DNA from 3 places in the Stenotrophomonas sp. YJH_SMC_138 genome. Region 2 is predicted to be linked to each of the others. Evidence: predicted binding sites of a transcription regulator. Region 2 holds the regulator's gene; each other region holds the start of a gene.
The links. The regulator FliA, encoded in region 2, starts transcription of late flagellar genes. The targets are predictions, from matches to a motif close to TAAAGTTTNNCNNNCNNNGGCCGATAA.

Region 1: the regulator FliA is predicted to act here: its motif matches at 5,403-5,429, upstream of AC5P7I_RS03450 (methyl-accepting chemotaxis protein).
Region 3: the regulator FliA is predicted to act here: its motif matches at 7,425-7,451, upstream of AC5P7I_RS15700 (methyl-accepting chemotaxis protein).

What each region holds. Positions count from the first base shown of each region.
Region 1 is NZ_JCAFTB010000001.1:790,721-801,194, reverse strand. Features, by position in the region: gene AC5P7I_RS03480 (MFS transporter) at 1-917, shown strand, start outside; gene AC5P7I_RS03475 (KGG domain-containing protein) at 929-1,234, opposite strand; gene AC5P7I_RS03470 (DUF4434 domain-containing protein) at 1,429-2,913, shown strand; gene AC5P7I_RS03465 (MarR family winged helix-turn-helix transcriptional regulator) at 2,918-3,382, opposite strand; gene AC5P7I_RS03460 (S41 family peptidase) at 3,432-4,343, shown strand; gene AC5P7I_RS03455 (NAD-dependent epimerase/dehydratase family protein) at 4,442-5,335, shown strand; gene AC5P7I_RS03450 (methyl-accepting chemotaxis protein) at 5,547-8,078, shown strand; gene AC5P7I_RS03445 (DUF2628 domain-containing protein) at 8,157-8,543, opposite strand; gene AC5P7I_RS03440 (hypothetical protein) at 8,761-8,931, shown strand; gene AC5P7I_RS03435 (TonB-dependent receptor domain-containing protein) at 8,992-10,474, opposite strand, start outside.
Region 2 is NZ_JCAFTB010000014.1:23,237-33,710, reverse strand. Features, by position in the region: gene motD (flagellar motor protein MotD) at 1-865, opposite strand, end outside; gene AC5P7I_RS20675 (flagellar motor protein) at 867-1,607, opposite strand; gene AC5P7I_RS20670 (chemotaxis protein CheA) at 1,698-3,542, opposite strand; gene AC5P7I_RS20665 (protein phosphatase CheZ) at 3,545-4,150, opposite strand; gene cheY (chemotaxis response regulator CheY) at 4,150-4,542, opposite strand; gene AC5P7I_RS20655 (RNA polymerase sigma factor FliA) at 4,600-5,346, opposite strand; gene AC5P7I_RS20650 (MinD/ParA family ATP-binding protein) at 5,343-6,230, opposite strand; gene flhF (flagellar biosynthesis GTPase FlhF) at 6,217-7,833, opposite strand; gene flhA (flagellar biosynthesis protein FlhA) at 7,979-10,039, opposite strand; gene flhB (flagellar biosynthesis protein FlhB) at 10,084-10,474, opposite strand, start outside.
Region 3 is NZ_JCAFTB010000007.1:163,076-173,549, forward strand. Features, by position in the region: gene AC5P7I_RS15640 (heavy metal-responsive transcriptional regulator) at 43-441, shown strand; tRNA gene AC5P7I_RS15645 (tRNA-Ala) at 520-595, shown strand; tRNA gene AC5P7I_RS15650 (tRNA-Glu) at 650-725, shown strand; tRNA gene AC5P7I_RS15655 (tRNA-Ala) at 910-985, shown strand; tRNA gene AC5P7I_RS15660 (tRNA-Glu) at 1,035-1,110, shown strand; tRNA gene AC5P7I_RS15665 (tRNA-Ala) at 1,156-1,231, shown strand; tRNA gene AC5P7I_RS15670 (tRNA-Glu) at 1,279-1,354, shown strand; gene AC5P7I_RS15675 (GNAT family N-acetyltransferase) at 1,456-1,872, opposite strand; gene AC5P7I_RS15680 (SOS response-associated peptidase family protein) at 1,949-2,905, shown strand; gene AC5P7I_RS15685 (response regulator) at 3,029-3,409, opposite strand; tRNA gene AC5P7I_RS15690 (tRNA-Leu) at 3,542-3,627, shown strand; gene AC5P7I_RS15695 (GGDEF domain-containing protein) at 3,933-5,372, shown strand; gene AC5P7I_RS15700 (methyl-accepting chemotaxis protein) at 5,369-7,195, opposite strand; gene AC5P7I_RS15705 (DUF5694 domain-containing protein) at 7,775-8,863, shown strand; gene AC5P7I_RS15710 (putative quinol monooxygenase) at 8,926-9,216, shown strand; gene AC5P7I_RS15715 (hypothetical protein) at 9,236-9,382, shown strand; gene AC5P7I_RS15720 (PAS domain S-box protein) at 9,523-10,474, opposite strand, start outside.

The sequences.
Region 1 (10,474 bases), on a different contig from region 2:
AGCGACGGCATCCGCAGCACGCCGCGCTGGACCCGGCCGGGCAGCTGCTCAGCATCGTCGCGCTGGGTGCACTCAGTTACGGCCTGATCGCGATCGGCGAGCACGGCCTGCTGGCACCTTCGACCCTGCTGGCGCTCGGCATCGCAGCATCCGGCCTGGCGCTGTTTGCGTGGGTCGAGCGCCGCGTGGCGCGGCCGCTGCTGCCGCTGGACCTGTTGGCGAAGCCGGGTTTCGGCATGCTCAACCTGGCCTCGTTCGTGCTTGGATTCACCGCTTATGCGAGCCTGTTCTTCCTGTCGCTGTTCTTCCAGCAGGCGCAGGGACACGGGGCCGCGCAGGCCGGTGCGCAGCTGGTACCGCAGTTCGTGCTGATGGCGGTGGTGTCGCTGCTGTTCGGCCGTCTGGCGGCGTGGTTCGGGCTGCATGCCGCGCTGGTGACGGGCTATGCAATGACAGGCATGGCGCTGTGTGCGATTGCCACGTTCGAACCGACTACAGCGCACGGCCAGGCCAGCGCACTGCTGATGCTGCTCGGCACTGGCATGGGACTGGCGGTACCTGCGACCGGCATGGCGGTGATGTCATGCGTACCGGCCGAGCGTGCCGGCATTGCGTCGGCCACGATGAACGCGTTGCGCCAGGCGGGCATGAGCCTGGGCATCGCGCTGCTGGGCAGCCTGATGGGCCTGCGCGCGGTACGCCAGTTCACTGCGACAGCGCAGGCGGCAGGGCAGCCCGCAGTGGCCGCACAGGCGCGCACGCTGATCCTGCAGCCGTCTTCACTGCTGCCGGGGACGCAGATACTGGCCTGGTACCGCGACGCGATGGCCAGCGGTTTCGGCTGGGCGATGGCTGTCGCGGGCGTGCTGGCCCTGTTGGCGGCGCTCGCCCTGTACCGCCAGTGCAGGCGCGCCTGAGCACGCTGCGGTCAGCCCTGCTGGCGTTGCGGCCCTTCCTTCGTCGGCGCGGGTTCGGCCGCGTGCTGCCGCTGTTGCCGTGCATTGGCATGGCGCGCGTGCCCGCCTTCGCGGCCGATCGCTGCCATGTGCTGGCGATTGCGGCTGATCGCCTCGCCGCCCTTGCGGCCTGCCACGCGTGCCTCGGCCGGGCTGAACTCATGTGCATTGCCGGACGCATGCGCGGCGCGTCCACCCTTTGCGGCAATCGCGCGCTGCTTGTCCCGGTCCATCGAAGCGAAGCCGCGATGGGAGGTGCCGTGATGCTGGTCAGCCATGTGAAGGCTCCCGGTGCATGGAAGGGGAGCTCATCCTTGCGTGTGCCCGGATAAGGCAGTGTCCGCACCGGCGGTGCTGCCCTCACGCCACGCCGCACCGGCTTTCACGGCGCAACTACGTCGCTGCGCGATGAGCGCCGCTTGGCTAGGATGGACCGGCATGGCGGATGACCGCCCAGACAGGAAAGGACGCCGTGAACAGATTCGGATGGCTTGTACTGCTGGCCTGCGCTGCACCGGCCCATGCGGACACTGCGCTGCTGAGCGGCAGTTTCGTTCACTTCGGTTACTCGGCCACCGATGAGCAGCTGCCAGCGGCACAGCTGCCGCTGTTCCTCGACGAACTGCGGGACCTGGGCAACGACACGCTCATCATCGGCCAGACCCGCGCCACCCGTGCCGGCGTGGGCTGCGCCAGCAGCGCGCAGGATTTCGAATGGATCGCCGGCTTCCCGGCCAAGCTGGGCACGGTGCTGGACGCGGCCGCAGCGCGTGGGATGAAGGTCGTGGTCGGCACCACCTACAGTTCGGGCCAGTGTGCGGCGTTCTGGCAGGGCTCGAACGCTGCAGCGGTGGCGCAGGACGCAGCGCAGTCGATGGCGCAGCTGGCCCAGCAGTACGCGATGCATCCGGCATTCGCCGGCTGGTACATCACCGATGAGCCCGCGCAGGTACCGGCCGAGCGTGCGTCGTTCTATCGTTCAATCGTTGCCACACTGAAAGCGGCGACGCCGTCCAGGCCGGTGATGGTGGCGCCCTATCTGGCATCCTCCAGCGTCGACCCGGCCAGCGTGGCCAGTGCTGCGCTACGGTTCCGCTCTGCCACGGGGGTCGACGTGCAGATCTGGCAGGACGGCATCGGCGCGGCGTCGCACGCGAAACTGTTCCAGTGGGATCGACCGGGCTATTCCACCGAGCAGTACTACCAGGCGTTGTCGGCGCAGCTGGGCGCCAGCGCTGTGTGGGCCGACATCGAGCTGTTCAACCATGGCAGCCCGCTGTTCCTTGATACCGGTAACGGCCTGTCCGGTGCATACCGGTCGGCGTCGGTGCAGCGCATCAACCAGCAATTGTGGAGCGCGCGTTCGGCTGGCAAGCGCGTTGCCTGGCTCAACCAGTACCACATGTCCGAAGTGGTTGGCCCCGGCCAGGGCTACGGCGAGGCGCCGCGGATGATGAACACCTATCGCGGGTTGTACGGGTTGGGTGCCTCGTACATCGTCGATCCGGTGCAGACCACCTATCACTACAGCGTGGCGCCGGCGACCAGCTATCCCGACGGCAGCGGCCATGAGCTGTTCGACCGCCGGGTAGGCGACCCGCGCAATCCGATGGACGCGGGCTGGGTAGGCGTGCACGGCAACGTCAGCATCACCATCGATCTGGGCCAGCGCCGACGGGTGGACTGGATCGGCCTGCATACGATGACCCGCCCGGCCTGGGGCATCGTCACGCCGACTTCGGTGGAGGTGATGTGCGCCGAGCCCGGAACTGCCGCCGTAACCATCGGCACGCTGTCGGCACCCTTCACTCAGTCCGGCGTGATGGGCTCGACCGAAGAGGAGTACGTGCTCGGCAATGCAGCCCCCCTGGCTGCGCAATGCCGCACGCTGGAGCTGCGCGTGGCCAACGGCAGTTGGACATTCCTCAGCGAGATCGAGATGGCTGCAGAGCAGTAACGCCTCAGCGCCGGCGGGCGTCCTGCAGGCGCTGTGCGAAGGGCCGTTGTTCGAGCGCCACCAGTGCTTTGCGCAGCACCTGCTCCAACGACTGCCCCAGATCGGCATCGAGGCTGCGTGCCGCCACTGCGGTGGCCTGCCATTGCGCCTGCAGCACAGGCATCGCGCGCTGCGCGCGCGGGCTCAACTGCAGGATGCGTTCGCGCCCGTCGTCACCATTGGCAGTGTGCAGCCAACCATCGCGCACCATCGCCGCCACGGTCTGGCTGAGCGCCGAATGGCTGAGCCCGCAGGCCAGCGCGAGGTCCTTGATCCGGCAGGGGCCCTGCGCCATCAGCGTGCGCAGCACCGGCGTGTAGCGCGGCCGGTAGTCCAGTTGCAGGTGCCGGTAGGCCTGCTCGACGGCCGGGTCCAGCTGGTCCAGCAGTGCGCGCAGCAGGGTACCCAGCGTGGCGTGTTGGAGATCCATGAGTGGGATGATATATAAGCGCTTATATATCCTCAATGCGGGGTGGATGATGGCGGTCTCCTGGATGCTCGGCGCGCTGCTGGCGACGGCCTGCCCGGCGCAGGATGCGGTGCTGCAGGCGGCCGCCAGCGCCGTGCAGGCGCAGTACCTGGACGAGGCGGAGGCCGCCCGCATCGCCGATGCCCTGCGCAGCTGGTCGGCGCAGCAGCGCTATGCGGACAGCTGTTCGGATCCTGCTGCGTTCAGCGCACGCCTGAACCAGGACCTGGACATGTTCGATGGCCACTTCCACGTTGAGCGCGTGGATGCAGCTGCCGGCCAGGACGACTGGTTGATGGCCTGGCGTGCCGATGCCCGCAGCAATGGTGCCGGTGTGCGCGAGGTGCGGGTGCTGGAAGGCAACATTGGCTACCTGCGGTTGAGTACTTTTTACCCGCTGGATCTGGCGCGGCCGAAGTTCGCTGCGGCCTTCACGCTGCTGGCCGACACCGATGGCCTGGTGCTGGATCTGCGCCAGAACGGGGGAGGCGACGATGCAAGTGCCGACCAGCTGGTGCGCACGCTGCTGGACGCGAAGATCGGCGCGGTGCAGCAGCTGGACCAGCGTGGCCGGCGCACGCCGGTACCGCTGCCGCCTGCCAGCCTGCCCGTGTACCTGAAGCCGCTGGTGGTGCTGATCGACCGGCGTACCGGTTCGGCGGCCGAGTTCGTCGCCTATTCGCTGCAGGCCCTGGGCCGCGCGCGCATTGTCGGCACGCGCAGTGGCGGTGCCGCGCATATGTTTGGTGATCCTGTGTTGCTGCCCGATGGCTATCAGATCAGCATTCCCGACCGGCAACCGATCAATCTGCGCACCGGCGGCAACTGGGAAGGCACCGGCGTGAGGCCTGATGTGGCCGGCGGCGACGATCCGCTGTTCATCGCGCGGCAACTGCTGGCGCCTGCGAAGTCGTCAAGATGAACGCACGATTGCATGGCTGTCCTATCGCAGATGCGCGAATGCATGCCTAGAATCGAAGCATCCCGGTAGTTCCCGGGCGCTTCGAGTGAATGGACTCAATGAAGATTCTGTTGACCGGCAGTTCCGGGCGCATCGGGCGCGCGATCTTCGGTGCGTTGGCGGCCGCCCACGAAGTGGTGGGGCTGGACCGCAGCCCGTTCGCCACCACGCGCATCATTGCCGATGTCACCGATCGCCAGGCGGTCACGCGTGCGGTGCAGGGCGTGGACGCGGTCATCCATACCGCGGCCCTGCATGCTCCGCATGTCGGCCTGGTGCCGGACGCGGTATTCCAGCAGATCAACGTGGAGGCAACCGCGCACCTGCTGCAGGCCGCACGCGAAGCCGGCGCACGGCGTTTCGTGCTGACCAGCACCACCGCGCTGTACGGCCATGCCGTGGTAGCCGGTGGCTGCCGTTGGATCGATGAAGACACCGAGCCGCTGCCGCGCACGATCTACCACCGCACCAAGTTGCAGGCCGAGACCCTGGCTGAAGCTGCCGCCACGCCGGGCTTCAGCGTTCGCGTGCTGCGCATGGGCCGGTGCTTCCCGGAACCGCCCGAGCGCATGGCGATGTTCCGCCTGCATCGCGGCATCGACGCCCGCGATGTGGCCAGCGCACACGCTGCACTGCTGCTCGACGAAGGCGCCCGATTCGCCCGCTATCTCGCCTGCGCACCGACGCCGTTCCGGCGCGAGGACTGCCTGGAACTGGCCACCCACCCGCGCAGCGTGCTGGCCCGTCGCGCGCCGCAGCTGCTGGCCGAGTTCGAACGCCGTGGCTGGCCGCTGCCATTGAGCATCGACCGTGTCTACGACAGTGCCCGCCTGCGCAGTGAGCTGGGCTGGCAACCGTGCTTCGGGCCGGATGACGTGCTGCAGCAGTATGCCGTCGGCAGCATCGAGGTACTGCCGCGCGCGCAGTGGATCAAGGACCGCGTGGCCGAGTGAGGCCATCGCGACGGACGGGTGGCTGACCCGACCCTGAGCAGATTCAGGAATGTGCAGGCCGGTCGCCTCAACCTCGTTGGCGGGCGGCCGCTAACCCGGTGCGCTTCCAGCGCCGGGCCCGCCCGGCGGCCGGTGGCCTGCGCGACGGATCGCGCGCCTGCGCGGTGCCTTCGTGGTGCCGGTCGTCCTGAACTGCCTTGCGGACCCTCCCATGCCTTCTTCCCGTTCCGCCGCTGCCCGCCGCCCGGGCAGCATCGCCCACAAGCTGATGCTGGGCACCGCCGCGATCGCGCTGCTGTGCTTCGGCGTGACCGCGTTCCTGATCTACCGACAGGCCAGCGCCAGCCTGATCAGCGCCTCGCGCCAGACCATGACCAGCGAGGCGACCGCTGAGGCGCGCCAGGTGGCGGCCGATCTGGGCACCGCCTTTGCCAGCAACGATGCCATGGTTGAAGGCGTGCTGGCCCAGCGCGCCCGTGGTGACGTGCCCGACCGCGCCAGCCTGGCGGCGGTGCTGGGCGAGCAGCTGCGCGCCCATCCCGAATGGCTGGGCAAGAGCACCATGTGGGAGCCCGATGCCTTCGACGGCAAGGATGCCGAGTTCGTCAACACCGAGGCGCACGATGCCACCGGCCGCTACATGAGCTACTGGGCCTGGCAGGAGGGCAAGCCGCAGCAGTCGGTGATGACCGATTACACCGAGACCGCCAGCGGTTCCGGTGACTGGTACATGGTGCCCAGCCGCGACAAGCTGCCGAAAGTGAGCGAACCGTATGCCTATGACATCGCCGGGCAGCAGGTGCTGATGAGTACGCTGAGCACGCCGATCATCGAGAACGACAGGTTCCTCGGTGTGTTCACCGTCGACTTCTCGCTGGCAGCGTTGCAGAAGCACCTGGCCACGCTGCAGCCGATGGGGGCCGGCCGCGTCGAACTGCTGTCGCCGAAGGGCGTGGTGCTGGCCTCGGCCAATGCCGCCGAAATCGGCAAGCCTCGCAACGACGCACTGACCCGCAGCATGCTGGCCGAGATCGCCGCCGACCGCCCCTTCGAGGCCTTCAGCCCCGATGCGGCCGGCAACGTGCGCGTGTATGTGCCGCTGCGCGTGGGCGATGCCCCGCAGCGCTTCGCGCTGGGCGTGGTGATGCCGCATGCGGTGATCGTGGCCGAAGCGCGCCAGCTGCTGTGGCTGACCCTGCTGGTCGGCGTGATCGCCGCGCTGACCCTCAGCGCCGGTGTCTACGTACTGCTGCGCCGCCTGGCGATCCGCCCGCTGGCCGAAGCGGTGCGCGTGGCCGGTGACGTCGCCGCTGGCAAGCTGGACAGCACCCTGCCAGCGCGCAGCAACGACGAAGTGGGGCGCCTGCTGGACGCGATGCAGGGCATGCGCGGCCAGCTGCAGGCGGTGATGGCTGCGCAGGCCGAAATGGCGCGCCGCCACGATGCCGGTGAACTCAGCTACCGCATGGATGCCGCGGCGTTCCCGGGCGAGTACGGCCGCATGGTGGCCGACAGCAACCAGCTGGTGGCCTCCAGCAACGCGGTCACCCAGCGCCTGGTTGAAGTGATGCAGCGCTATGCCGTCGGCGACCTCAGCGTGGACATGGAGGCGCTGCCGGGCGAGAAGGCGGTGTTCACCGCTGCGATGGCGACCACCAAGCGCAACCTGGCCGCGATCAACGAGCAGATCCAGCAGCTTGCCGCTGCGGCCGCCGCCGGTGACTTCGCCGTGCGCGGTGATGCACTGCGCTTCGACCACGATTTCCGCCGCATGGTGGAGACCCTCAACACCATGATGGAAGTCAGCGACCACAACCTGGCCGCACTGTCGACGCTGCTGCGCGCGATCGCCGCCGGTGACCTCAGTACCCGCATGCAGGGTGACTTCCATGGGGTATTTGCGGTGATGCGCGACGATGCCAACAGCACCGTGCAGCACCTGACCCAGATCGTCGGCCAGATCCAGCAGTCGGCAGCCAGCATCCGCCTGGCCGCCGGTGAGATCGCTGCCGGCAACAGCGACCTGTCGCGCCGTACCGAACAGCAGGCTGCCAACCTGGAAGAAACCGCCGCGTCGATGGAAGAACTGACCTCCACCGTGCGCCAGAACGCCGACCACGCGCTGCAGGCCAACGCGCTGGCCGGTTCCGCGGCGGGCGTGGCCAGCGAAGGCGGCCAGGTGGTCAGCCAGGTGGTGCACACCATGGAGCAGATCGAGGCGTCTTCGCAGCGCATCGCCGAGATCATCTCGGTGATCGATGGGATTGCGTTCCAGACCAACATCCTGGCGTTGAACGCAGCAGTGGAAGCGGCGCGCGCCGGTGAGCAGGGCCGTGGCTTCGCCGTGGTTGCCAGTGAAGTGCGCGCGTTGGCGCAGCGTTCGGCGGGTGCTGCGAAGGAGATCAAGGAGCTGATCGACGCCTCGGTGGCCCAGGTCGGTGCCGGTGCGCAGCTGGTGCACGGCGCGGGGCGCACCATGCAGGACATCGTCGGTCAGGTCGGTCGGGTCAACGAGATCATGGCCGAGATCTCGGCCGCGTCGCGCGAACAATCGGCCGGCATCGAGCAGGTCAACCAGACTGTGGTGCAGATGGACGAAACCACCCAGCAGAACGCCGCGCTGGTGGAGGAAGCCAGTGCCGCCGCGCGCGCGATGGAGGAGCAGGCCGAGCAGCTGGCGGTGGCGGTGTCGCGCTTCCGCCTGCAGGCCGAGCCGGCGGCCGTGGCACGCCGCGCGGCCTGATCGCGCAAATGAAGACGCCCGGCGGGGGCCGGGCGTCGGTTGCGTCCTTGCCGCGCATCCCTGCGCCGGTCTGATGGCTTAGAACATTCCTTCAAACGGGTTCCAGCTGGCGCGACCTTCCACCTTCTCCAGGTAGTAGCTGTAGTTGGTGCTGGAGGCGACCAGCAGATTCATCGCGATGAACAGCATGCGCCCGACGACGTCGGGAAGGAACATGCTGACGATGGCCAGCGCGATGTTGATGCCGATGACCACCAGCGCCTTGCGCCACATGCCCAGGATCAACAGGTAGATCGCACCGAAGAACAACGCGAAGAAGTTCAGGTTGATCTTCAGGCGGTCACCGAACGACAGCGCCTTCCAGGCCTGCTTGAAACCGGGATTCTTGGGCGCGCCATGCTGGCGGAAGAAGTTGAAGCGGAACTGCCACTTCGGGCTGAACTGGGACAGGTCAGTGGTATTCATTTGGGGGAAACATCCCTGTGAGAAAACGTTTTCATGATAAGGCAAGTCCTATTCAGGATCCAAGGGCTGCCGTCAAAAATGTGACGCGTGCCGTGTTCCACAGGCTGCGGCCGGGTGCCGCACCGTCACCCGCCCGCCTTGTTTTTAGGATAGGGTGCGCAGTTCCGCTGCCGCCCCGGTTGGACCCGTGCGGCGGCGGGATGTCCATGGAGGTTGCATGACCACACCTGCTACACCGGAAAACGCACCGGGACCGGTGCTCCTGCCGACACCTGAAGTGGTGCAGGCACAACAACTGCTCGCACGCCAGCAACTGGCGGTGGCGATGGACCGTGCGCGCACGGCCGCCACGCGGGACGCGGCACCGGCCGCGCTGGAAAGCGAGTAACCCGCAATACCGTCGATCGCGCTGGCATGTCGCCAGCGCGATCACGGCGCGTGCCGCCGGTCAGAAGCGCGCGGTCATGCTGAGGAAGTAGCTGCGCCCGGCGACGAAGTAGTCGGTGGAGCCTTCCGCATACAGCTTCTTGTCGGCCAGGTTGCTGACGCCACCGCGCAGGGTCAGCACCTCGTTGACGTTCCATGCCACGGTCAGGTCATACAGGGTGTAGGCCTTGAGGAAGGTCGTGGCGGTGCCGGTCTGCTTGCCGGTGTACTGCGCCGACAGGCTGCCGGAGAACACCGTATTCGGCGACCAGTCCAGCGACGAGTAGCCGGAGAATTCCGGCGTATCGATCAGGTTGCGGCCGGTGGTCAGGTTCCTGGCTTCCTTCATCCAGGTCGCCGAGGTGCGCCAGCGCCACTGCTCACCGAAGCGGACGTTGAAGTTGCCTTCCATGCCGCTGGTGCGCGCGCGCTGCACGTTGCTCATGCGCGTCCACCAGATGCCGTTGAAGCGGCCCAGCGGTGCGTATTCGATCTTGTTCCGGAAGTCGGTGTGGAAGTAGGTCACGCCAACATCGATCAGGTCATTGTCGAAGCTGATGCCGATCTCGCGGTTGGTGCTGGTTTCCGGATCCAGGTCCGGGTTGCCGGCCATGTAGCACCCGCCGCGGGTATACCCCAGCGGGATCAGCGAGGTGCAGCCACGGCCGCCGGACTGGGTGGCAGCGGTGGCCGAATTCTCGGTCAGGCTGGGCGCACGGAACCCCTTGGAGACGCCACCGCGGATGGTCCACTGTTCGGCCGGATGCCAGACCAGGTACGCACGCGGGCTGACGTGGCCGCCGAACTTCTCATGGTGGTCCAGGCGCGCGCCCACGGTCAGGGCCAGGGTGCGGTGCAGCTTCAGTTCGTCTTCGACAAACAGCGCCCAGGTATCCACTTCCAGGCTGGAGCCGCTGACGGCGTTGCCGGCGTAGTCGATCGGCGCGCGGCCGATGGTATCGGTGTTGGTCAGTTCCTGGCGCTTCCACTGCCCACCCACGGCAAACTGGTGTTCAACGCCCAGAGTGAACGGCGTGGTCAGGCTGCCTTCGATGATCGTGTCGGTGGCCTCTGAGCGGCCGGTGGCGCCGATGTCGTTCTTGTATTCGGTCCAGTACGCGCTGAGCCTGGAGGTGCCGAAGCTCCACGTGCCATCGTGGTTGAGCGCCAGCGAGCTGCGCTTGAGCTCACTGGCTCCCCAGGCGCCTTCGTCCTGCTTTTCCAGCGACGCATCGATGAAGGCCTGCTGCACGCCATGGCCGGCTTCCAGCGACAGTTCCTGTGCGTCGCTCAGCTTCCACTGCAGCAGCGCATCGACAGTGCGGTCCTTCTCGCCGGCGTAGGCATTGCCGTAGACACCGTGGTTGGACTGGTCCGAATCACGGCGCATGCTGTTGGCACCGATGCGCAGGCCGAAGCGTTCGCCCAGCGGGCCGGAGAAGGTCGCGCCGATCTGCTGGGTATCGCCGCGCTTGCCATCACCGGGACGGGTGTAGCTGTGGGTG
Region 2 (10,474 bases):
CGTTCAGGCGCTGGCCGAGCGGGTCCACCGAATGCGAGGTGTCGGCCAGGATGATGACCATCACCCGGCGGTTGCGGTTGCGGCCCTGTGCGCTGTCGTTCTCTTCGCGCGGGCGGAACTGGCCATAGCCGACCATCGCCAGCCGCGACGGCTGCACGCCCTGGTCGGCGAACAGATGCACCACGCTGGCGGCGCGTCCGGCCGACAGCTCCCAGTTCGACGGGAAGGTGGCGGTGGCGATCGGCACGTTGTCGGTGTGGCCTTCCACGCGCACGCTGTTGGGCACGTCGCGCAGCACCTCGGCCAGGCTGGCCAGGGTCTGCCGTGCATGTACGTCCAGTGCGGCCGAGCCGGTGGGGAACAGGATGTCGCTGTTGATCTCGACCTCGATCCACAGTTCCGTGCGGCGCACGCTGATCATGCCGCGGTCGATCAGCGGCGCCAGGGCGGCGGTGAGCCGGTCGGCAATCGTGTTGAGCTGGCGCTCGGCACGGGCGATCTGCTCCTGGTTGTGCACCGACACCGGCATGCGCATCTGCGAGGCCATCGACGGCAGCAGCGTCGGGTCGTGCGAGGGCGCCGGCGCGGACGGTCCGATCTTGGTGCCGGACTTGATCACCGACGGGCTGTCCCAGCCGCCACCCTGCACCTGCTTGTTGCCCACCTGCACCGGATTGATCGTGCGCGGCGCGCCACCGAAGGCATCGGTGAGCGCGTCGGCCATGATCCGGTACTTGCCCTCGTTCACCGACGAGATCGCGTACATGACCACGAAGAAGGCGAGCAGCAGCGTCATCAGGTCGGCATAGGGGATCGCCCATGCTTCGTGGTTGGCGTGCTCTTCGTGGTGCTTGCGGCGGGCCATGTCAGTGCAGGAAGCCGGAGAGGTTGGTTTCGATGTTGCGCGGGTTCTCGCCCTGGGCGATCGAGATCAGGCCTTCGATGACCATTTCGCGGTCGCGCGTGTTGTGCGAGATCACGCTCTTGAGCTTGGCGGCGATCGGCAGGAACAGCAGGTTGGCCGAGGCGATGCCGTAGATCGTGGCGGTGAACGCCGCAGCGATGCCGTGGCCGAGCTTGCTCGGGTCGGCCAGGTTCTTCATCACCGCGATCAGGCCCAGCACGGCGCCGATGATGCCGAGCGTCGGTGCGTAGATGCCCATCGCTTCGAACACCTTGGCGCCGGCCTGGTCCTGGTGTTCCTGGCTGCCCAGTTCGATTTCCAGCATGTGCCGCATCGATTCGGGCTCGACACCGTCCACCAGCAGCTGCAGGCCCTTGCGCAGGAACGGGTCCTGCTGCGCTTCCACCTGCGATTCCAGGCCGAGCAGGCCCTGGCGGCGGGCGATGTTGCTCCACTCGACGATCTGCTGGATCAGTTCGCGGCGATCGCTGTGCGGCGGGCGCACGACCCAGCGCACGATCTTGAACGCATGCTTGAACACCGCCGGCGAGGTGTGCAGCAGGATCGCGGCAACGGTGCCGACGATGACGATCACGAACGCCGCAGGCGACCACAACGACGCCAGGCCGGCGCCCTTGAGGATGCTGCCACCGACCAGCGAGGCCAGGGCGAGAAAGAGTCCAATGAGGCTGAGTCTATCCATGGATCCGGTATCGGCTTGTATGAATGGGACTTGAGACACCGGTACGGGCTACTGGTGCGACTTCACGGTTTTACGGGTTCAGCAAGCGGGTCAGTCGTGCGGGCTGCGCAGGCCATCCACATCCAGGATCAGCGCCATGCGACCATCGCCGATCAAGGTTGCACCGGCGTAACCGCGCAGGCCGCGCAGGGCCTTCGGCAGTGGTTTGATGACCACTTCCTCGCGCCCACGGACTTGGTCCACGACCAGGCCGAAGCGCGCTTCGCCGGCCTGCAGCACCACGATGGTCAGCAGGGTCGATGCGGCCGGCGTCACATCCAGCCACTGCCGCAGATCGACCAGTGGCAGCGTGTGCGAACGGCGGTCGAGCACGCCACGGCCATCGAACCAGCCCAGCGAGGTGGGCGGCGCGTGCAGTACCTCCATCACGCGCGCCAGCGGCAGCGCATAGACGTCCTCGCCGGCCTGCACCAGCAGGGTCGGCAGGATCGCCAGGGTCAGCGGCACGCGGATCAGGAAGCGGCTGCCGCGGCCCAGCTCCGACTGGATCTGGATCTGCCCGCTGAGTTCGCGGATGCGCGACTGCACCACGTCCATGCCGACGCCGCGCCCGGAAATATCCGTGACCTGCTGCTTGGTCGAGAAGCCGGGCAGGAACACCAGGTGCAGGCACTCCTCGCTGCTCAGGCGGGCGGCGGCTTCCGGATCGATCAGGCCCTTCTCGCGTGCTTTCGCGCGCAGCTTTTCCGGATCGATGCCGGCGCCATCGTCCTGCACCTCGATGCTGACGTAGTCACCTTCCTGCTGCGCCGACAACCGCACATGGCCCATCCGCGGCTTGCCCTGCGCTTCGCGCAGGTCGGGCATTTCCACGCCATGGTCGATGGCGTTGCGGACCAGGTGCACCAGCGGGTCGGCCAGCGCTTCGACCAGGTTGCGGTCGAGCTCGGTCTCGGCGCCGATCAGCTCCAGGTCCACTTCCTTCTTCAGCGAGCGGGCGACGTCGCGGGCGACCTTGGGGAAGCGCGAGAATACCTTGCCCACCGGCTGCATGCGGGTGCGCATCACCGCCGACTGCAGGCGCGCGGTGGCGATGTCCAGGGTGGACACGGCGCGGTCCAGCTCCTCGTCGCGCAGGCGCGCACGCAGGGTCTTGAGCCGGTTGCGCGACAGCACCAGTTCGCCGATCAGGTTGACGATCGCATCCAGGCGCTTGGTGTCCACGCGCACGGTGTGTTCGGCTTCGGCCAGCGGCTTGGCGGCCGGCTTGGCCACCGGTGCCGGTGCGGTGGCCGGGCGCGGGGCGGCGATCGGTGCCGGCGCCACCGCAGCCGCGGGCCTGGCGCCGGGTGCGGCGCCACCGTGCAGCTGGTCGAGCAGGGCTTCGAACTCATCTTCGCTGATCAGGCCGTCGTCGGCCTTCTTTGCCGGCGCCACCGCAGTCGGTGCGTTGCCACCGTGCAGCTGGTCGAGCAGCGCCTCGAACTCGTCGTCGGTGATCAGGTCGCCGGCACCGGCCGCCGGTGCGGCGGCAGCGGCGGCAGGCGCTGCTGCACCTCCATGCACGTCGAACTGGGCGATCAGGTCCGGCGGTGCATAGCCCGGCTCGGTGCCGGAAGACACGGCATCGAGCATCGACTGCAGGTAGTCCAGCGATTGCTGGGCGGCGTCGAAGTGATGGGCCTGCAGCACGGCCTGGCCGGCACGTGCAGCGCCCAGCGCTTCTTCAGCGGCGTGGCACAGCTCGACCATGGCGGTGACACCGAGGAAACCCGCGCCGCCCTTGAGCGTGTGGTAGCCCCGGAACACCGCGTTGAGCTGTTCGGTGTCCTGCGGTGCCTGCTCCAGCGACACCAGCTGTTCGCCGAGGCGATCCAGGATTTCCTGTGCCTCGATGATGAAATCGGCAGTGATGTCGTCGGATACCGCGCTCATGCTTACAGCCCCAGATCCGACAACAGGTCGTCGGCGTCGTTCTGCGAGACCGCGTGGCGGTCCAGTCCCTTCAGTGCCGGCCCGGCCAGTTCCGGGTCGGTGCGATGCTGTTCCGGCGGCAGGCCGAGCGCGCCGAAGCCTTCATGCACGCGGCGGACGATGCCGACCACGCGACGGATGATCTGCCCGGTCAGGTCCTGGTAGCTCTGGGTCAGGGCGATCTCGGTCAGGTTGTGGCGGATGCGCTCGAGCTGCACGTCCTGGCCTGGCTGCAGGCCTTCGGCGCGCAGCTGCTCGGTCAGGCTGCGGCATTCCTCGGCCAGGTCCAGGGTGCGGTGGGTAGCCTGTTCGGTCATCGCCACCACGTGGTCCAGGCGTGCGCACGCATCGTCCAGTTCGCCGGCCTCGCTGGGCACGGTCGGCAGTTCGCCCAGGGCCTGCCCCAGCTCGCGGGCCAGCCGCGAGAGGCCGCTCATCATCGGCTGCGTGCGCAGCGCGACCAGTCCGTCGATGCGTTGCCGCCAGGCGGCTTCGTCACCGGACTCCAGGGCATCCAGGGCTTCCTGCAGGCGCAGGGCGAGGGCGTTCTTGTCGACCGTGGTATCCATCAGGCGCTGGCCGCCAGGCGTTCGAAGATCTTGCCCAGCTTCTCTTCCAGCGTCTGCGCGGTGAAGGGCTTGATGATGTAGCCGTTCACGCCGTTCTGGGCCGCTTCGATGATCTGCTCGCGCTTGGCTTCGGCGGTGACCATCAGCACCGGCAGGGTCATCAGCTTGGCGTCGGCACGGATCGCCTTGAGCAGTTCGATGCCGGTCATCACCGGCATGTTCCAGTCGGTGACGACGAAATCGAAGGGCTGGCTCTGAAGCAGCGACAGCGCGGCATGCCCGTCCTCGGCTTCGGCGGTGTTGGTGAAGCCCAGATCGCCCAGCAGGTTCTTGACGATTCGACGCATGGTCGAGAAATCGTCGACGATGAGGATGCGCATGTTCTTGTTCAAAGCAGAGTTCCTTTGTTGTTCATTCCGGGCGGCCGGGGGCAGTCGCCTCGGGGATGTTCATTCTTCCAGGCCGGCGTCGACGGCCTCGAAAATCTTCAGGCGGCCGCGCAGGCGCAGCACGGCCTGGCCATGGATCTGGCAGACCCGCGACTCGCTCACGCCGAGCACCGCGCCGATCTCCTTCAGGTTCAGCTCCTGCTCGTAGTAGAGCGAGAGCACCAGCTGTTCGCGCTCGGGCAGGTGGCCGATGGCCTTGCCCAGCTCGCGACCGAACTCGCCGCGCTCCAGCACCTGCTGCGGGGTCGGGCCGCCCTGGGCGACGGTATCCAGTTCGCCCTGGTCTTCGATGCGCGACTCCAGGCTCAGCACCTGTCCACGTGCGGCGTCTTCCATCAGCCTCAGGTACTCGGGCAGCGGCATCTCCATCGCGGCGGCCACTTCGGTGGCGCTGGCGGCACGGCCCGTGCTCTGTTCCAGGCGGCGGATGGTGGCGGCGGCGTCGCGTGCACGGCGGTGCACCGAGCGCGGCACCCAGTCGCCACGGCGGATCTCGTCGATCATCGAGCCGCGGATGCGGATCGAGGCATAGGTCTCGAACGAGGCGCCCTGGTCGGCGTCGTAGCTGCGCGAGGCTTCGATCAGGCCCATCATGCCGGCCTGGATCAGATCATCGACTTCGACGCTGGCCGGCAGGCGCGCGGCCAGGTGGTGGGCGATGCGTCGCACCAGGTCCGAATGCTGGGCGATGACCTCGTTGGCCGCCGAGCGCTGGACTTCCCTGTACTGGTGGGCTGCGCCTTTCATGCGGCCACCCCACGCTGCTTGAGGATGCGTTCGAGGAAGAACTCGACGCCACCGCGCGGTTCGGTCGGTGCCTGCCAGCGCGCGGTGCGGCGTGCGATCTCGGTGATCGCCAGCGCCGACGGGCTGGACGGATAGGCCTTCACCACCGGCTGCTGGCGCTGCACCGACAGGCGCAGCCAGTCATCCTGCGGCACGCAGCCCAGGTAGTTCAGCGAGACATCGGCGAGGAACTTCTCGCAGACGCGGGTCAGCTTCTCGTACAGCACGCGGCCCTCGTTCGGGTCGCGCACCATGTTGGCCACCACCTGGACGCGGTCCACGCCGCGCTCGCGCGACAGCACCTTGATCAGTGCGTAGGCGTCGGTGATCGAGGCCGGTTCGTCACAGACCACCACCACGGTGTCCTGCGCGGCCTGGCAGAAGGTCAGCACGCCGTCGGTGATGCCGGCGGCGGTATCGACCACCATGATGTCCAGCTCGCGTTCCAGTTCGGAGAACACGTTGACCAGGCCGACATGCTCGGCCGGGGCAAGCTCGGCCATGTGCCGGCGGCCGGAAGCGGCCGGGACCACCAGCACGCCGTTCGGGCCTTCGACGATGACGTCGTCCAGCGAGCAGCGGCCGGCCACCAGGTCGGCCAGCGTAAAGGTGGGGTTCAAGCCCAGGATCACGTCGATGTTGGCCAGGCCGAGGTCGGCGTCCAGCAGCAGCGTGCGCTTGCCCATGCCGGCCAGCGCCACCGCCAGGTTGGCGGACACATTCGTCTTGCCCACGCCGCCCTTGCCGCCGGTCACCGCGATGGTGCGCACAGGGCCGAGCGGCTCGCTGCGAGTGGCCGACAGCGGGAAGGTCTTGGTCAGCTTGGCGTACTCACGCGACGGCATGGTTCAACTCCGGGTTGCAGGGCATATCGGCCGCTCGGCGCAAATCTTCAAGGCGAAGTACAAGATTGGCTGCACTGGCCCGGTGCAGGTCCTCCGGGACGTCCTGGCCATCGGTCACCCAGGTGATCGGCAGGGCGTGGTCCACGGCCACCGACAGGGCGTTGCCGAAGCGGCCGGTCTCGTCCAGCTTGCTCAGCACCAGGCCCTGCAGGTTGGCCGCACCGAAGCGGCGCACCACCTCGTCCATGTCGCCGAAGCTGGTGTTGGCCGGCAGCACCAGCAGGGTGCGCACCTGGCGCGCGGCGCGCAGCCACTGCAGCTGGGCGGCCAGGGCACGGTCGCGCGGGCCCAGGCCGGCGGTATCGATCAGCACCAGCTTGTAGTCCTTCAAGCGTTCCAGCAGCTGGTCCAGGTCGGTGCCGCTGTTGGCCTCGTGCACGGCGATGCCGAGCTGGCGGCCGTAGCCATACAGCTGTTCACGGGCGCCGATGCGGGTGGTGTCGGTGGTGACCAGGGCGACGTCACGCGGGGCGTGCTTCTCGGCGAAGCGCGAGGCCAGCTTGGCGATGGTGGTGGTCTTGCCGGCGCCGGTCGGGCCGACCAGCGCGATCACGCCGCCTTCCTCCAGCGGGTCGACCGGGGCGATCGGCAGCTTGCGCGAGATCAGCCCCAGCATCAGGCCGCGGCCACGATGGGCTTCGGTTTCCAGCGGGATCTGCATGGCCACGTCGCGGGCCAGCCCGGCGTCGAAACCGTACTCGTCCATCAGGTCCAGCGCGGTGGCGCGCACCGGGCTGCCACGCAGGCGCTCGTCGGTGAAGCGGTTCATCTCGCGCTCGATCACCTGGCGCATGCCGGCCACTTCCTGGCGCAGCTGGCGGATCTCGGCGTCGTCCTGGGCAACCACGGTCAGCGTCGGTGCCGGGGCCAGCATGGGGGCCGGGCTGGCTTCGACGGCGGCTTCGACCGCTGCCGGTTCGCTGGCGGCGATCCCGGGCTGCGCGTCGATCACGGCAGCGGTCGGCAGCGGCGGCGGCTGCACGGCCGGGGCCACGCTTTCGTGATGCGCCTCGTGCGGCGGGTCGATCTGGAAGCGCGCGCGGTTGGCCGGCACGGTGGCGGCCGGTGCAACGATGGCCTCGGCGAACGGGGCGAAGATCTGGTCCGGCGGTGCCGGTTCGTTGACGGCGGCGCGGGCCAGGGTGGCGGCGAAGCCCGTGCTGCCCCGGGTCGGCACGATCTCGTCGGCGCTGTCCAGAGTGCGGCCGGTGGCACCGACGGCGGCGCGGGCGAGGGCGGCCACTGCCGAGGTGGTGGCCGCTACCGGTTCCGGCGCCGGGGAGCTGCTGCGGCGGCGGGTGACGGCGGCGATCACCGCGTCGGCGGCGGTGCGCGGCTTGGGTGCCGGCGGCGGTGCAACGTCACGGCGCGAGGCTTCCAGTGCACGCTGCACGGCGCTCTCGTCGTAGTTGGCGGCGGCGACGATCTCGATGCCTTCCTCGATCCGGCGGTTGGACAGGATCACGGCGTCAGGACCATGTTCCTTGCGCACCAGGTTCATGGCCGAGCGCATGTCGGCGGCGACGAATCGTTTGATTTTCATGCTGTGGTCACGGGGCGAAGACGGCGGGGTGGCGGTCGGAGAACTCGGGTGGTCGGTGGTCTGCACGGTGCGGGTTCCCCTTGGTATCTGTCTGTTGCGTTGGTTCGAAAGTGGTGTCTGTTTTCTGGCGCATCGCAGGGCGGCGTCAGCTGATCGTTCCGACCAGCTTCAGGCGCTTGTCCTCCGGCACCTCGCTGTAGGCCAGGACCGACAGCGACGGAACGCTGTGGCGGACCAGGCGGGCCAGCGCGGCGCGCACCGGGCCAGGTACCAGCACGACCGCGGGCTCGTTGCGGGCTTCCTGCTTGCTGACACATTCGGCCAGGCTCTGGTGCAGTCGCTCAGCGAGTCCGGGTTCCAGCGCGGCGCCGTTGCCCTGCGTGGACTCCTGCAAGACACGTTCCAATTGCGGGTTGAGGGTGAATACCGGCAGCTCCGCCGACATTCCGGCGATCTCCTGCACGATGAAGCGGCCCAGTGCGGTGCGAACAGCGGCGGTCAGCACGGCCGGGTCCTGGCTGCTGGGCGCATGTTCGACCAGTGCCTCGGCGATCTTGCGCAGCTGACGGATCGGAATGCGCTCGACCAGCAGGTTCTGCAGCACGCGCACCACCGCCGACAGCGGCAACGCCTTCGGCGTCAGATCTTCGACGAGCTTGGGCGCGCTCTTGGCCAGGTTGGCCAGCAGGTGCTGCACTTCTTCGTGGCCGAGCAGTTCCGGCGCGTGCTCACGGATCAGGTGCGACAGATGGGTGGCGACCACGGTCGCCGGATCGACCACGGTGTAGCCCAGCGTTTCGGCCTGGGCGCGCTGGTGCGGCTGGATCCAGGTGGCGTCCAGGCCGAATGCGGGGTCCTTGCCGGCGATGCCTTCCAGCGCACCGAGCGCGCTGCCCGGGTCCAGCGCCAGCTCGCGGTCGGGGTGGATCTCGGCGGTGGCCACCGGCACGCCGTGCACCAGCACGCGGTAGCCGTTGGCCGGCAGTTCCAGGTTGTCGCGGATGTGCACCGACGGGATCAGGAAGCCGACATCCTGGGTCAGCTTGCGGCGCACGCCCTTGATGCGCGCCATCAGTTCGCCGCCCTGGTTGCTGTCCACCAGCGGGATCAGCCGGTAGCCGACCTCCAGGCCCAGCGGATCGACCGGGCGCAGTTCGTCCCAGCTCAGTTCGGCAGTCGGTGCCGGTGCGGCCGGGCGGCCGAGTGCGTTGAGTGCGGCGGCATCGGTGCCACCGCCTGCCGCATCGGCAGCCGGCGCCTTGCCCTTGCGGTACAGCTTCCAGGCGATGAAGCCGAGGATCGCGGCCAGCGTCAGGAAAGCGACGTTGGGCATGCCCGGCACCAGGCCGACCACGCCGATGATGCCGGCGGTGATCGCCAGCGCACGGTACTGGCCGAACACCTGGCCGGTCATGGCCTGGGCCATGTCCTGCGAGCGCGAGGCGCGGGTGACCAGCATGGCCACGGCGCTGGAGACCAGCAGGGCCGGCAGCTGCGCTACCAGGCCGTCACCGATCGACAGCAGGGTGTAGGTGGCGGCGGCTTCGCCGAACGGCATGCCATGCTGCAGCACGCCCACGGCCAGGCCGCCGAGCATGTTGATGAACAGGATCAGGATGCCGGCAATGGCATCGCCGCGGATGAACTTGCTGGCGCCGTCCATCGCACCGTAGAAGTCGGCTTCCTCACGCACTTCCTCGCGGCGCAGCTTGGCTTCTTCACGCGTCAGCAAACCGGCGTTGAGGTCGGCGTCGATCGCCATCTGCTTGCCGGGCATCGCGTCCAGGATGAAGCGCGCGGTCACTTCCGAAACGCGGCCCGCACCCTTGGTAATGACCACGAAATTGATGATGGTCAGGATCGCGAACACCACGATGCCGACCGCATAGTTGCCGCCGATCACGAATTCACCGAAGGCGGCGATGACCTTGCCCGCGGCATCATGGCCGTTCTGGCCGTTCAGCAGGATCACACGGGTGGAGGCCACGTTCAGCGCCAGCCGCAGCATGGTGGTGATCAGCAGCACGATCGGGAAGATGGTGAAGTCCAGCGGGCGCTTCACGTAGACCACCGCCAGCAGCACCATCAGCGAGATGGCGATGTTGAAGGTGAACAGCGCATCGAGCACCGGCGCGGCCAGCGGCACCACGACCATGGCCAGCAGGGCCAGCACGATCAGCGGCGCGCCAAGGCCCTGGCGGATCATTTCCAGGGCGCGGCGGGTGTTGAAACCGGCGGAGGGCTGGGCGCTCACGGGCGGCCTCCCTTGCCGAATTCATCCACCTGGATGTGCGGGGCGTCCGGCATCGGGCCAGTGCGCCAGGCGCGCAGCTGGTAGACGTAGGACAGGACCTGGGCGACGGCCGAATACAGTCTCACGGGGATTTCCTTTCCGAGTTGGCCTTCCCGATACAAGGCGCGTGCCAAAGGCGGGGCGGAGACGATCGCCACCTTGTTGCCGTCGGCCACTTCACGGATGCGCAGGGCGGTTTCGTCCACGCCCAGCGCGACCACGGTGGGGGCGTTCATGGCGCCGCCCTCGTACTTCAGGGCCACCGCGTAGTGGGTGGGGTTGACCACCACCACGTCGGCAGTGGGCACCGCCTCCATCATCCGGCGGTTGGCCATCTGCTGCTGCAGC
Region 3 (10,474 bases), on a different contig from region 2:
TCAAGGCTTCACAATGAGCGGCAGCATCCGCAGGAATCCGCCATGAACATTGGTCAACTGGCACGCCAGGCCGGCGTGCCGATCGATACGGTGCGCTACTACGAACGCCAGCAGTTGCTGCCCACGGCGGCACGCTCGGCCGGGGGCTACCGCATCTTCGGTGAGCAGGACCTGCGCCGGCTGCGCTTCATCCGCCGCGCCAAGACGCTGGGCTTCAGCCTGGAAGAAATCGCCGAACTGCTGGCGCTCAGTGACCGCCACTCACAGGACATGGGCAGTGTGCGCGACACGGCGCAGGCCCGACTGCAGGACATTGCACAACGCATGGCCGAACTGCAGCGCATGCACACCGCGCTTTCTCAGCTGGTCGACGCCTGCCCCGGCCACGGCACGCTGGATCAGTGCCCGATCCTGGCGGCGCTGACCGACGACGCGGCATAGCAACGCGCGTGAAGAAAAGTGCAACAAATGCTTGCCAACCCCCGGGGGCAAGGCTATTATTTCGCTCCTCAGCGACGTGGGGCCATAGCTCAGCTGGGAGAGCGCCTGCATGGCATGCAGGAGGTCAGCGGTTCGATCCCGCTTGGCTCCACCAATCTTTCGGCATTAGGCCGTCGAAAGGTCGCTAAAGAACATTGATGAGAATTGCGTCCCCATCGTCTAGAGGCCTAGGACATCACCCTTTCACGGTGGCGACCGGGGTTCGAATCCCCGTGGGGACGCCACTCATCACGAACAACGAGGACCCGGCCGATAACCGGGTCTTTTTTGTTCACCGCCTACCGGCATTCAGGTTGTGGCGTTGCGGTTCCCCTGCCCTCGTGGCGATGGTCGAACCGGAACGAAAAAAGTTCAAAAAAAACTTCCACAAACGTGAACACGCAGGTATGATAGGCGGCTCGGTAACACGGGGCCATAGCTCAGCTGGGAGAGCGCCTGCATGGCATGCAGGAGGTCAGCGGTTCGATCCCGCTTGGCTCCACCACTTTCGACATTAGGCCGTCGAAGGTTCTACAACTTGAAGTTTTTCGTGCGTCCCCATCGTCTAGAGGCCTAGGACATCACCCTTTCACGGTGGCGACCGGGGTTCGAATCCCCGTGGGGACGCCAGTTTCAAAACGGACTCTGCTCCCGGCAGATCATCCGGAGTTTCATGGGGCCATAGCTCAGCTGGGAGAGCGCCTGCATGGCATGCAGGAGGTCAGCGGTTCGATCCCGCTTGGCTCCACCACTTCGACATTAGGCCGTCGAAGGATCTACAACTTGAAGTTTTCGTGCGTCCCCATCGTCTAGAGGCCTAGGACATCACCCTTTCACGGTGGCGACCGGGGTTCGAATCCCCGTGGGGACGCCAATTCTTGAAAACCCCGACTCCGGTCGGGGTTTTTCTTTGCCTGTGATTCCTGGGAAGGCCCTATCCACGCATGGTGTGGATGGCTTCACCCCGATTACAGCTCAGAACCGCCGATACATCCCGATCGATGCCGGCGCCGTGGGCGCGAAACCAAACTGTGCGTACAACCGATGCGCCTCGCCATCGGCCAGCAGGCTGACGTACGCCGATGGCGGCAGGTTGGCCTGCATCCAGCCATCCAGGCGCCGCATCACTTCCTTGCCCAGGCCCTGCCCCTGCAACCGCGGCAGCACCGCGATATCACAGACCTGCAGGTGGCAGCCGCCATCGCCGACGATACGGCCCATCGCCACCAGCTCAGTGCCCTGGTAGGCACACACGCCGAACAGCGTATTGGGCAGCGCGCGGGCGGCCGCTTCCCGGGCCTTGGCACTGAGGCCTGCAAGCACGCGCAACCGGCAGTAGTCCTCGACCGTGGGCACGGCTTCGCGGAACTGGCAGGTGATGGAATCAGTCATGCGGCATCTCCAGATGGGTCGGGCTATCCTGCCGCATCCACGTCGCAGCCGCTGCGACCCAGGCCCCCAGAGTCCCATGTGCTATTCCGCCCTGATCCGCGCTGACTACGCCAAGCTGGTACGCGAGTTCGGCGCCATCCTGTCGCTGGAGGAGTTCGCCGAACTGTACGCACACGATCCAGGCAAGAAACGGCCGAAGACGCCGAAGGCGATGGATGACGGGTTCGCCGGTGCGCGTACCGAACAGGGCCGGGCCATCGTGGCGAAGATCCAGCAATGGCATGCGCAGGAGCAGCAGGCGCTGGAGGCTGAACTGGTCCGGCAGCGCGAACGACGCGATATTGCCCACGCCACGCTGGCCACCCGGCCCACGCAGAAAGCGCACAATGACCTGCGCGTGGCCGGTAACCGCATCGAGCGCGCGCAGGCCCGGCTGGACGACCTGCATCGGGTGCAGCTGCTGCCGCGCGACAACCGCATTTTCCCCGGCACCTACGCGCCGGTGATGGTCAGCGAGAACGGCCGGCGCGTGATCAAGCCGATGCGCTACCAGTGCCGGTTGCCGGACAAGCCGGCGCGCAACGACGTGCTGTACCCCGGCACCTACAACGCGCGGCGCGACAGCCTGGAAGGTTACTGGCGGGGTGCGTTCGGACTGCGCCACGGCGTGGTGGTGGTGCAGGCGTTCTACGAGCACGTGCCCCGCCACGCCATCGCCGGCCGCAGCCTCGGTGCCGACGAAAAGGAGCAGGACGTGGTGCTCGAATTCCGCCCCGATCCACCCCGCGACCTGCTGCTGGCCTGCCTCTGGGCGGAATGGGAAGGACCGGAAGGCCGCCTGCTTTCGTTTGCCACGATCACCGACACACCGCCCAGCGACGTCGCCGCTGCCGGGCATGACCGCGGCGTGGTGCCGATCCGCAGGGAACACCTGGACGCCTGGCTCAACCCCGAACCGGATGATCTGGCGCGCCAGTACCGCATCCTCGATGACCGCGAGGAAATCCGTTACGTGTACGAGGAAGCGGGCTGAGCGCCGGACGCGAATGAAAAACCGCGCGTGGGCAGGGCTCCTGGATCAGGGATTGCCGCCGCGCATCGCAGACGTGAGGATTCAGCCCCCGCAGCTTCCCCCTGCCGGTGCGTGGCGAGCGGCTCAGGCCTTGGCGCTGGAGCGTCCCACCGCACGCGCCAGCGCCCGCGACAGATCGGCCGACAGGTACGGCTTGACCAGCAACAGGCCGGCCAGCATCGGCGCAGGCAGCTGCTCGGCCAGCATCCCGGTGGCCAGCACGAACGGAATGCCACGCGCCGAAAGCGCTGCAGCCACTGGCTCACTGGTCTCGTTGCGGGCCAGCCGGTAATCCAGCAGGGCCACGTCAGGAGTGCTCTGCTCCAGCAGCCGCAGGGCCTCGGACACACTCGCGGCAAGCCCGACCACAGTCGCACCGGCATGCACCAGCTGCATCTGCAGCAGGGCCGCACTCATCTCGTCGTTCTCGACCACCAGCACCCTCAGGTCCTGCAACACTGTCATCAGCTACCGCTCCTGGAGGCAATTGCACGTCGGGAGTATAGCTACCAAGGGGCCAATGCCGACAGGAACCGCCCTGATAGGCTCTCCTACTAGGCATCTCCTGCCGACCTCGGTTACACTCGCACGCTGCCTGCCGGTGTGGCGGAATGGTATACGCAGCTGACTCAAAATCAGCCGGGGGTGACCCCATGAAGGTTCGAGTCCTTTCACCGGCACCACTGCATCAAAGGCCAGGTCCATGACCTGGCCTTTTGCATTTCCCGGACCGGAGCGCCGACACTGGCGAGGATGCCCCAGCATGCCCCTCCCACGCTTGCCGACATACTGCGCGCCCATCGCCACGTGCGGGGGCAGCCCCGCGACGTCTGGACGTACGCCCACGTCAACGCCGTCGTGTCACCCCGCTGAAACGAAAATGTGACAGCCGACAAGGTTGCGAATAGCACTAGCGCACACTTTTCTTGCCAGCCTCACCTACTTCTGCCTATCGTGATCCCAGCCGGATCTGGGGGCGGGGGAATGCATGACGTTGCGTGCGGCACTGTTTTTCATGGTCACGCACGCGCTCGTCATTGCCTTGATCGGCCCGCAGGACCCGGTTGGCTCCTACCTGATGCTGATCACCGCCCCCCTTCTGGCCGCTCTGGCCTGCGTGCGACGCGCGCGCGACAGCCAGGCGGCCTGCAAGTGGCGAACGCTGGGCGCTGCCGTCGGCCTGTTCTCGCTGGCCCTGCTGGCCCTGCTGTATCGCAATGTGGCCGGCCTCAGCCCTGCGCAGATGACCGCCTCGTCGCTGATCCTGTATGTGTTCTACCGGATTCCGCTGACCTACGTGGCCGCCAGCCCAGGCGGCGGCAACCGCTGTATCCGTGCGGTGGACCTGACGGTCATCGCGCTGCTGTGGTTGCTGTACTTCGTGCATACGCGGGCGATGGCACACCTCAACACCGCATTGTGGACGCAATGCCTGCACACCCTGAGCAACGTGCAGAACAGCCTGGTGTTCTGCTTCGCGCTGATCCGCTTCCTGGCCGAGGACAATGCCGACCGCCGCGACTTCTTCCGCACGTTGACGATCTACGCGCTGGGCTACTTCCTGATGGCGCTCTACATCAATACCTGGCAGCCGCAGGTACCCGATGGTGGCTGGGGCGACCTGCTGATCAGCGGGCTGTTCGTGCTGCTGGCAGTGCTGGCCGGCAGCACGTACCGCCCACCGGCGGTGGCTGTGCCGCGCAACCTCCGCCGCATCGTCGATGCCGGCGTGCCGCTGATGCTGCCGTTGCTGCTGATGATGGTGGCGCTGCTGGTGGCACGCCTGCAGCCGACCCTGGCCACCGTGGGGTTCATCGGTGCCATGCTCGGCCATGCCCTGCGCAGCGTGCTCACCCAGGTGCAGATCCAGCGTGAGCGCGACGAGCTGGCGCTGCTGGCCCGGCGCGATCCGTTGACCGGGCTCGGCAACCGGCGCAACTTCGATGAAGCGCTCGGCAGCGCGCACGGCCGCGCCCGTCGCCAAGGCGTGGGGCTGGCGGTGCTGATGATCGATATCGACCACTTCAAGCGACTCAACGACACCTACGGGCATCCGGAAGGTGATCGCCGCCTGCAGGCGGTCGCCGCGATCCTCGACGGCTGCCTGCAACGCGGTGATGATCTGCTGGCCCGCTACGGCGGCGAGGAGTTCATCGCCGCCCTGCCCGCGCCCGACATCGGCCACGCCCTGGGCCTGGGCGAGCGCCTGCGCGCCGCCGTGGAAGCCGCCGCCCTGCCCGCCGCCCAGGCCCACGTGACCATCAGCATCGGCGTGGCCTGGCAGGCCGCGCATGATGAGGGTGACCCGCGCAGCCTGGTCGAGCGTGCCGACCAGGCCCTGTACCGGGCCAAGCATGCCGGCCGCAACTGCGTGCACGCCGCCCCGGCCGTCGAGGCCGGGGAACAACACGCCGACCGCCGCGCCTAGACCGCGCGCAGCACCGCCGCACCATGCAGGTGCCCCGCCCCACCCTGCACGCGGAAGCTGGCCACCGTCTGCAGCAGCTGCGCCGACTGTTCTTCCATGCTGCGCGCCGCGGCCGAAGCTTCCTCGACCAGCGCGGCGTTCTGCTGGGTGCCCTGGTCGATCAGATCGACGGCATGGTTCATCTGCTGGATGTCGTCGCTCTGCTGCTGCGCGGCCGTGCTGATCTCGGACATCAGGTCGCTGACCCGGCGCACGTTGACCACGATCTCGTCCATGGTGCGGCCGGCGCTCTCAACCTGCGCGGTACCGGCACCGACATTGGCCACCGACGCATCGATCAGCTGCTTGATCTCCTTGGCGGCACTGGCCGAGCGCTGCGACAGTTCCCGGATCTCGGTGGCGACCACGGCGAAGCCACGCCCGTGTTCGCCCGCACGCGCGGCTTCCACCGCGGCGTTCAGGGCAAGGATGTTGGTCTGGAAGGCGATGCCGTCGATCACGCCGATGATGTCGACGATGCGGCGCGAGGACGCGTTGATCACCGCCATGGTTTCCACCACTTCGTGCACTACGTTACCGCCGCGCGCGGCGACATCGGCGGCACCACCAGCCAGCTGACTGGCCTGCCGTGCGTTGGTCGCGGTGCGCTGCACGGTCTCGGCCAGGCCCTTCATCGACACCGCGGTCTCCTCCAGCGACGCTGCCTGCTGCTCGGTGCGCTGCGACAGATCGCTGTTGCCCTGCGCGATCTCGGTGGCACCGACGGCGATGGTGTCAGCGGCGAACTTGATCTGGCCGATGATCGCGGCCATCGCCTCGACCAGCGAATTCACCCCTTCGCACAGCTCGGCGATCGGCCCGTTCTTGTCGGCGGTGGCCACGCGCCGGGTCAGGTCGCCCTCCTTGGCGGCCGCCACCACTTCACGGGTCTGCGCCACGGCACGCTGCATGGCCTGGTTCTCATGCACCTGCGCGGTGATGTCGGTGGCGTACTTGACCACCTTGAACGGCTTCCCGTTGAGGTCCAGGATCGGGTTGTAGGACGCCTGGATCCAGACCTCGCGTCCGCCCTTGCCGAGGCGCCGGTACTGGCCGGCATCATATTCGCCACGGCCGAGCTTTTCCCAGAACTGCCGATACTCGGCACTGCTGCGATACTCAGGTTCGACGAACAGCGAGTGGTGCTGGCCACGCACATCATCCAGGCTGTAACCGGTGGCAGCCAGGAAGTTGTCGTTGGCCGACAGGATGCGGCCATCCATGCTGAACTCGATCACCGCCTGCGACTTGTCGATCGCCGCCAGCTGGCCGGCCGAGTCGGCCGCCTGCAGCTTCTGCGCAGTGATGTCAGTGGCGAACTTGACCACCTTGTACGGACGCCCCTGCCGGTCCAGCACCGGGTTGTACGAGGCCTGGATCCAGATCTCGCGCTGGTTCTTGCCAAAACGCCGGTACTGGCCCGCGTCATATTCGCCACGACCCAGCCGCGCCCAGAAGTCACGGTATCCGGCGCTGCGCGCCTGCTCGGGGTCGACGAACAGGGAATGATGCTTGCCCTGGATCTCTTCCAGCCGGTAACCCATCGCCTGCAGGAAGTTCTCGTTGGCCTGCAGGATGGTGCCATCGAGGGCGAACTCGATGACCGCCTGGACCCGGTGCAGCGCCGCGACCTGCGCCTCCAGCTCGGCACGGCCATCGGCCGCCGCCTCGACGCCGCTGCGGTGCTGCGGTGCCAGCGCGCCCAGCAGGGCGCGCCACGGCGACCAACGGGTATGCAGCTCGGCCGGCGCCTGCGCGCCCGCCGTAAAGCCTGGAATGAGCATTGTCTGATCCTCGGTGTCCGGTAAGCGGTTGCGACCCGACGGGCGGGATGCCCGGCGGCAACTTCAGTTGCTTGGGACTACAGGTACCGGCAGGCACCCCTCGAGCGGCTGGCAAGAACGTCTGGTGCGGGTGCGATCGGCATAGGGAGCGGCGGAACACACAGCGCGGGCCGCCCGTCGGGGCAGCCTGGGGTCCTGCAGCGGGCGACTTGAGCGGGATCCAGAGGGAATATCGGCGATGCGATCGGTGGCTTTAGCCGGATTCCGCGACGTCCGTCGCATCTTCAGATGCTGCTGCAGGGATGCGGTAGACAATCGCGATGCACTTCACATTCTGCTCACGCGCGACAGGGGCACCGCCGAGCGGTTTCGCCAGGTGCCGGCTGGGCAGGTTCTGCTCGGCACCGGGTGTCGTCAGGGCATATGTCGCGCGTTGTCGCCGTCACTGGGCATAGCCTTGCCCGGCACGCGGATGCAGTTCAAGCGGAAAAGGTTTGCATGACCAACGGGAGATCCGATGGCAGATGAAACTGGCCAGCATGCAGCGAACCGCAGGACGCTCACTGACACGGAGATCGCATGTTCCCACGCCTGGCCAGTTTCCTCATCCTGGGCCTGTGCAGCAGCGGCGCCTTCGCTGCCGACGCCACCTACCGCCCCAGCTTCCATCCCGACCAGCTGAAGGGCCCGCCTGCCGGGCGCCCGAACGAAGTGCTGGTACTGGGCACCCCCCACTTGTCCGGCCTGCCCAAGTCCTTCCAGCCCGCCTTGCTTGAACCGTTGCTGCAGCGACTGGTCGCCTGGAAGCCCGAGCTGATCGCCACCGAAGACCTGTCAGGCCTGCAGTGCGATTTCATGCGTCGCTACCCGGCACGCTATGCGGAGAGCGTGGCCACCTACTGCTTCGACACCACCGCTGCGCAGGCTGCGACCGGACTGGACGTGCCTACGGCGAACACCCAGGCCGAGCACCTGCTTGCGACCTGGCCGGACGAGCCGACGCCCGCCCAGCGTCGTCGGCTCGCAGCATTGTTCCTGGCAGCGGGTGAACGCGGCTCGGCGCAGGTGCAGTGGCTGCGCCTGCCTGCGTCCGAGCGCAAAGGCGGTGATGGACTGACACCTGCCCTGGTCGAGATCCTCGAAAAAGGCCTGGTTCGCCGCAATGAAACCCACCTGATCGCCGCCGAGGTCGCCGCCCGCCTCGGGCAGGAACGCCTGTGGGCCGTGGACGACCACACGGCCGATTCGCCCACGCCCGCCGAGGATGAAGCGGCGGCCAGCGCGGCCATCACCGGTGCCTGGAACAATACGCACTCGCGCGCGCGGCGGGAGGCCGATGAACGCCTCGTGGCCGATCTGGACAAGCCCGGCGGCGTCATGGCGCTGTATCGGGACTACAACAGCCCGGCGGCGGCGATGGCCGCCTACCAGAGCGACTTCGGCGCGACGCTCGTCGAGCCGTCCTCCAAGGCGTTCGGCCGGATGTACGTCGGTTACTGGGAAACCCGCAACCTGCGCATGGTCGCCAACATCCGCGACGTGCTGAGCCAGCATCCTGGCAGACGCATGCTGGCCATCGTGGGTGCCTCGCACAAGGGCTACTACGAGGCCTACCTCAATCAGATGCATGACGTGCGGCTGGTCAGTGCGGACACGGTATTGCGTTGACGGGAACAGGTGCCGGCCATGCGCCGGCGCTATCCTGCAAGGCCCGATTCGCAGGTGCCGACATGCTGAAAGTGATCGCCGAGGATTTCATCCATCCCGATGCGGTGGACACCGTGCTTCCCCTGTACCGGGAGCTGGTCGCGTGCACGCTGCGCGAGCCGCTCTGCCTCGGCTATGAACTGTTCGTCGACCAGAAGGATCCGGGCCACTTCATCTTCATCGAGCTGTGGCCCGACCGCGCCGCGCTCGACCTGCACTGTGCCAGCGAACACTTCCAGCGCCTGGTGCCACAGATCAATGCCTTCCAGTGTGCGCCGTGCCGGTTCCTGCTGATGGATGCCGTGCGGGTGTAGTGCCTGCAGCGGGATGCACATGATCGCTGCGGCCATGCCGCCACAGCAACAGGCAGGCCGCAACCGTGCAGGACAGGCTCAGGACCAGCAGCGCGACCGCACCTTGCTGCAACACGGGCAACAACGCCCGTGCGTGCAGGTCGCCGCGCAGCTGTTCGGCGCGTAGACAGGCGGCCAGCGCCAGGCACCAGCCGATCAGGGCCGGAATGAACTTGCGTACCGCAACCGGGTTCCAGGCATTCATGGAGGTTACCTGCGTGAGTGGAGTGCGCGCAGTATTCGCGCGCGTCCTCTCACAGGCTGAGATCAGTCCTCCGCGGCGTCGGGATCGTCACCCGGAAGCTGGGACAACTCGCCCTGCACCTGCACGTTGTTGCGCCCCATCGCCTTGGCCCGGTAGCACTGGGCATCGGCCGCAGCCACCGCCTGGTCCACGCTCATGCCGCCGGCCAGCGGCGCGATACCGATGCTGGCACCGATCCGCAGCCGGTCCTGGTCCCACGGAATGGACAGCGCGGCCAGGGTGTGCAGCAGCTCGCCCCCGATGCGGGCCGCACGCCGCGGCGTACAACCGGACAGGATGACCGCGAATTCGTCACCGCCCAACCGCGCCACCACGTCCGAATCGCGCACGCCATGGCGCAGCACGCTGGCCACCGCCCACAGCACGGCATCGCCGGCCAGATGGCCCCAGGTGTCGTTGACCGGCTTGAAGCGGTCCAGATCGATGTACATCAGCGAGGCAGCCTGGCCGGTGCGCTCCACGCGGGTGATCGCCTGCTGCAGGTGTACCTCGAAACCGCGGCGGTTGCTCAGTTCGGTGAGCGGATCGATCTCGGCCAGGTGGCGGGCTTCGCGCTGGCGTGCCCGCTGCTGGGTGTCGTCGCGCAGCACCCACACCGCGCCGCGCACGTGGCCTTCGTCATCGCGCAGCCAGGCGCGGGTCAGGTCCACCGGCACCGTTGCCGTGCCCAGGCGCAGCAGCAGGTCGGCGTGCAGGTCCACCGCGTTGCTCTCCGGGTCCAGCAGCACCGTCACATCCAGTACCGAGCCGGGCGCGTACTCGGTGGTCAGCGCCAGCACGTCCTGCACCTTGTGCCCGGCCAGCGACAAGGCGCCATCACCGGCCAGGATGCGCACCGCAGCCGCGTTGGCGTAGTCGATGCGGCCATCAAGGCTGACGCTGAGCACCAGGTCGGCCACCGCATCCAGCGTGATTCGGCTGCGTTGTTCACTCTCGAACAGGCGCTGCTCGCTG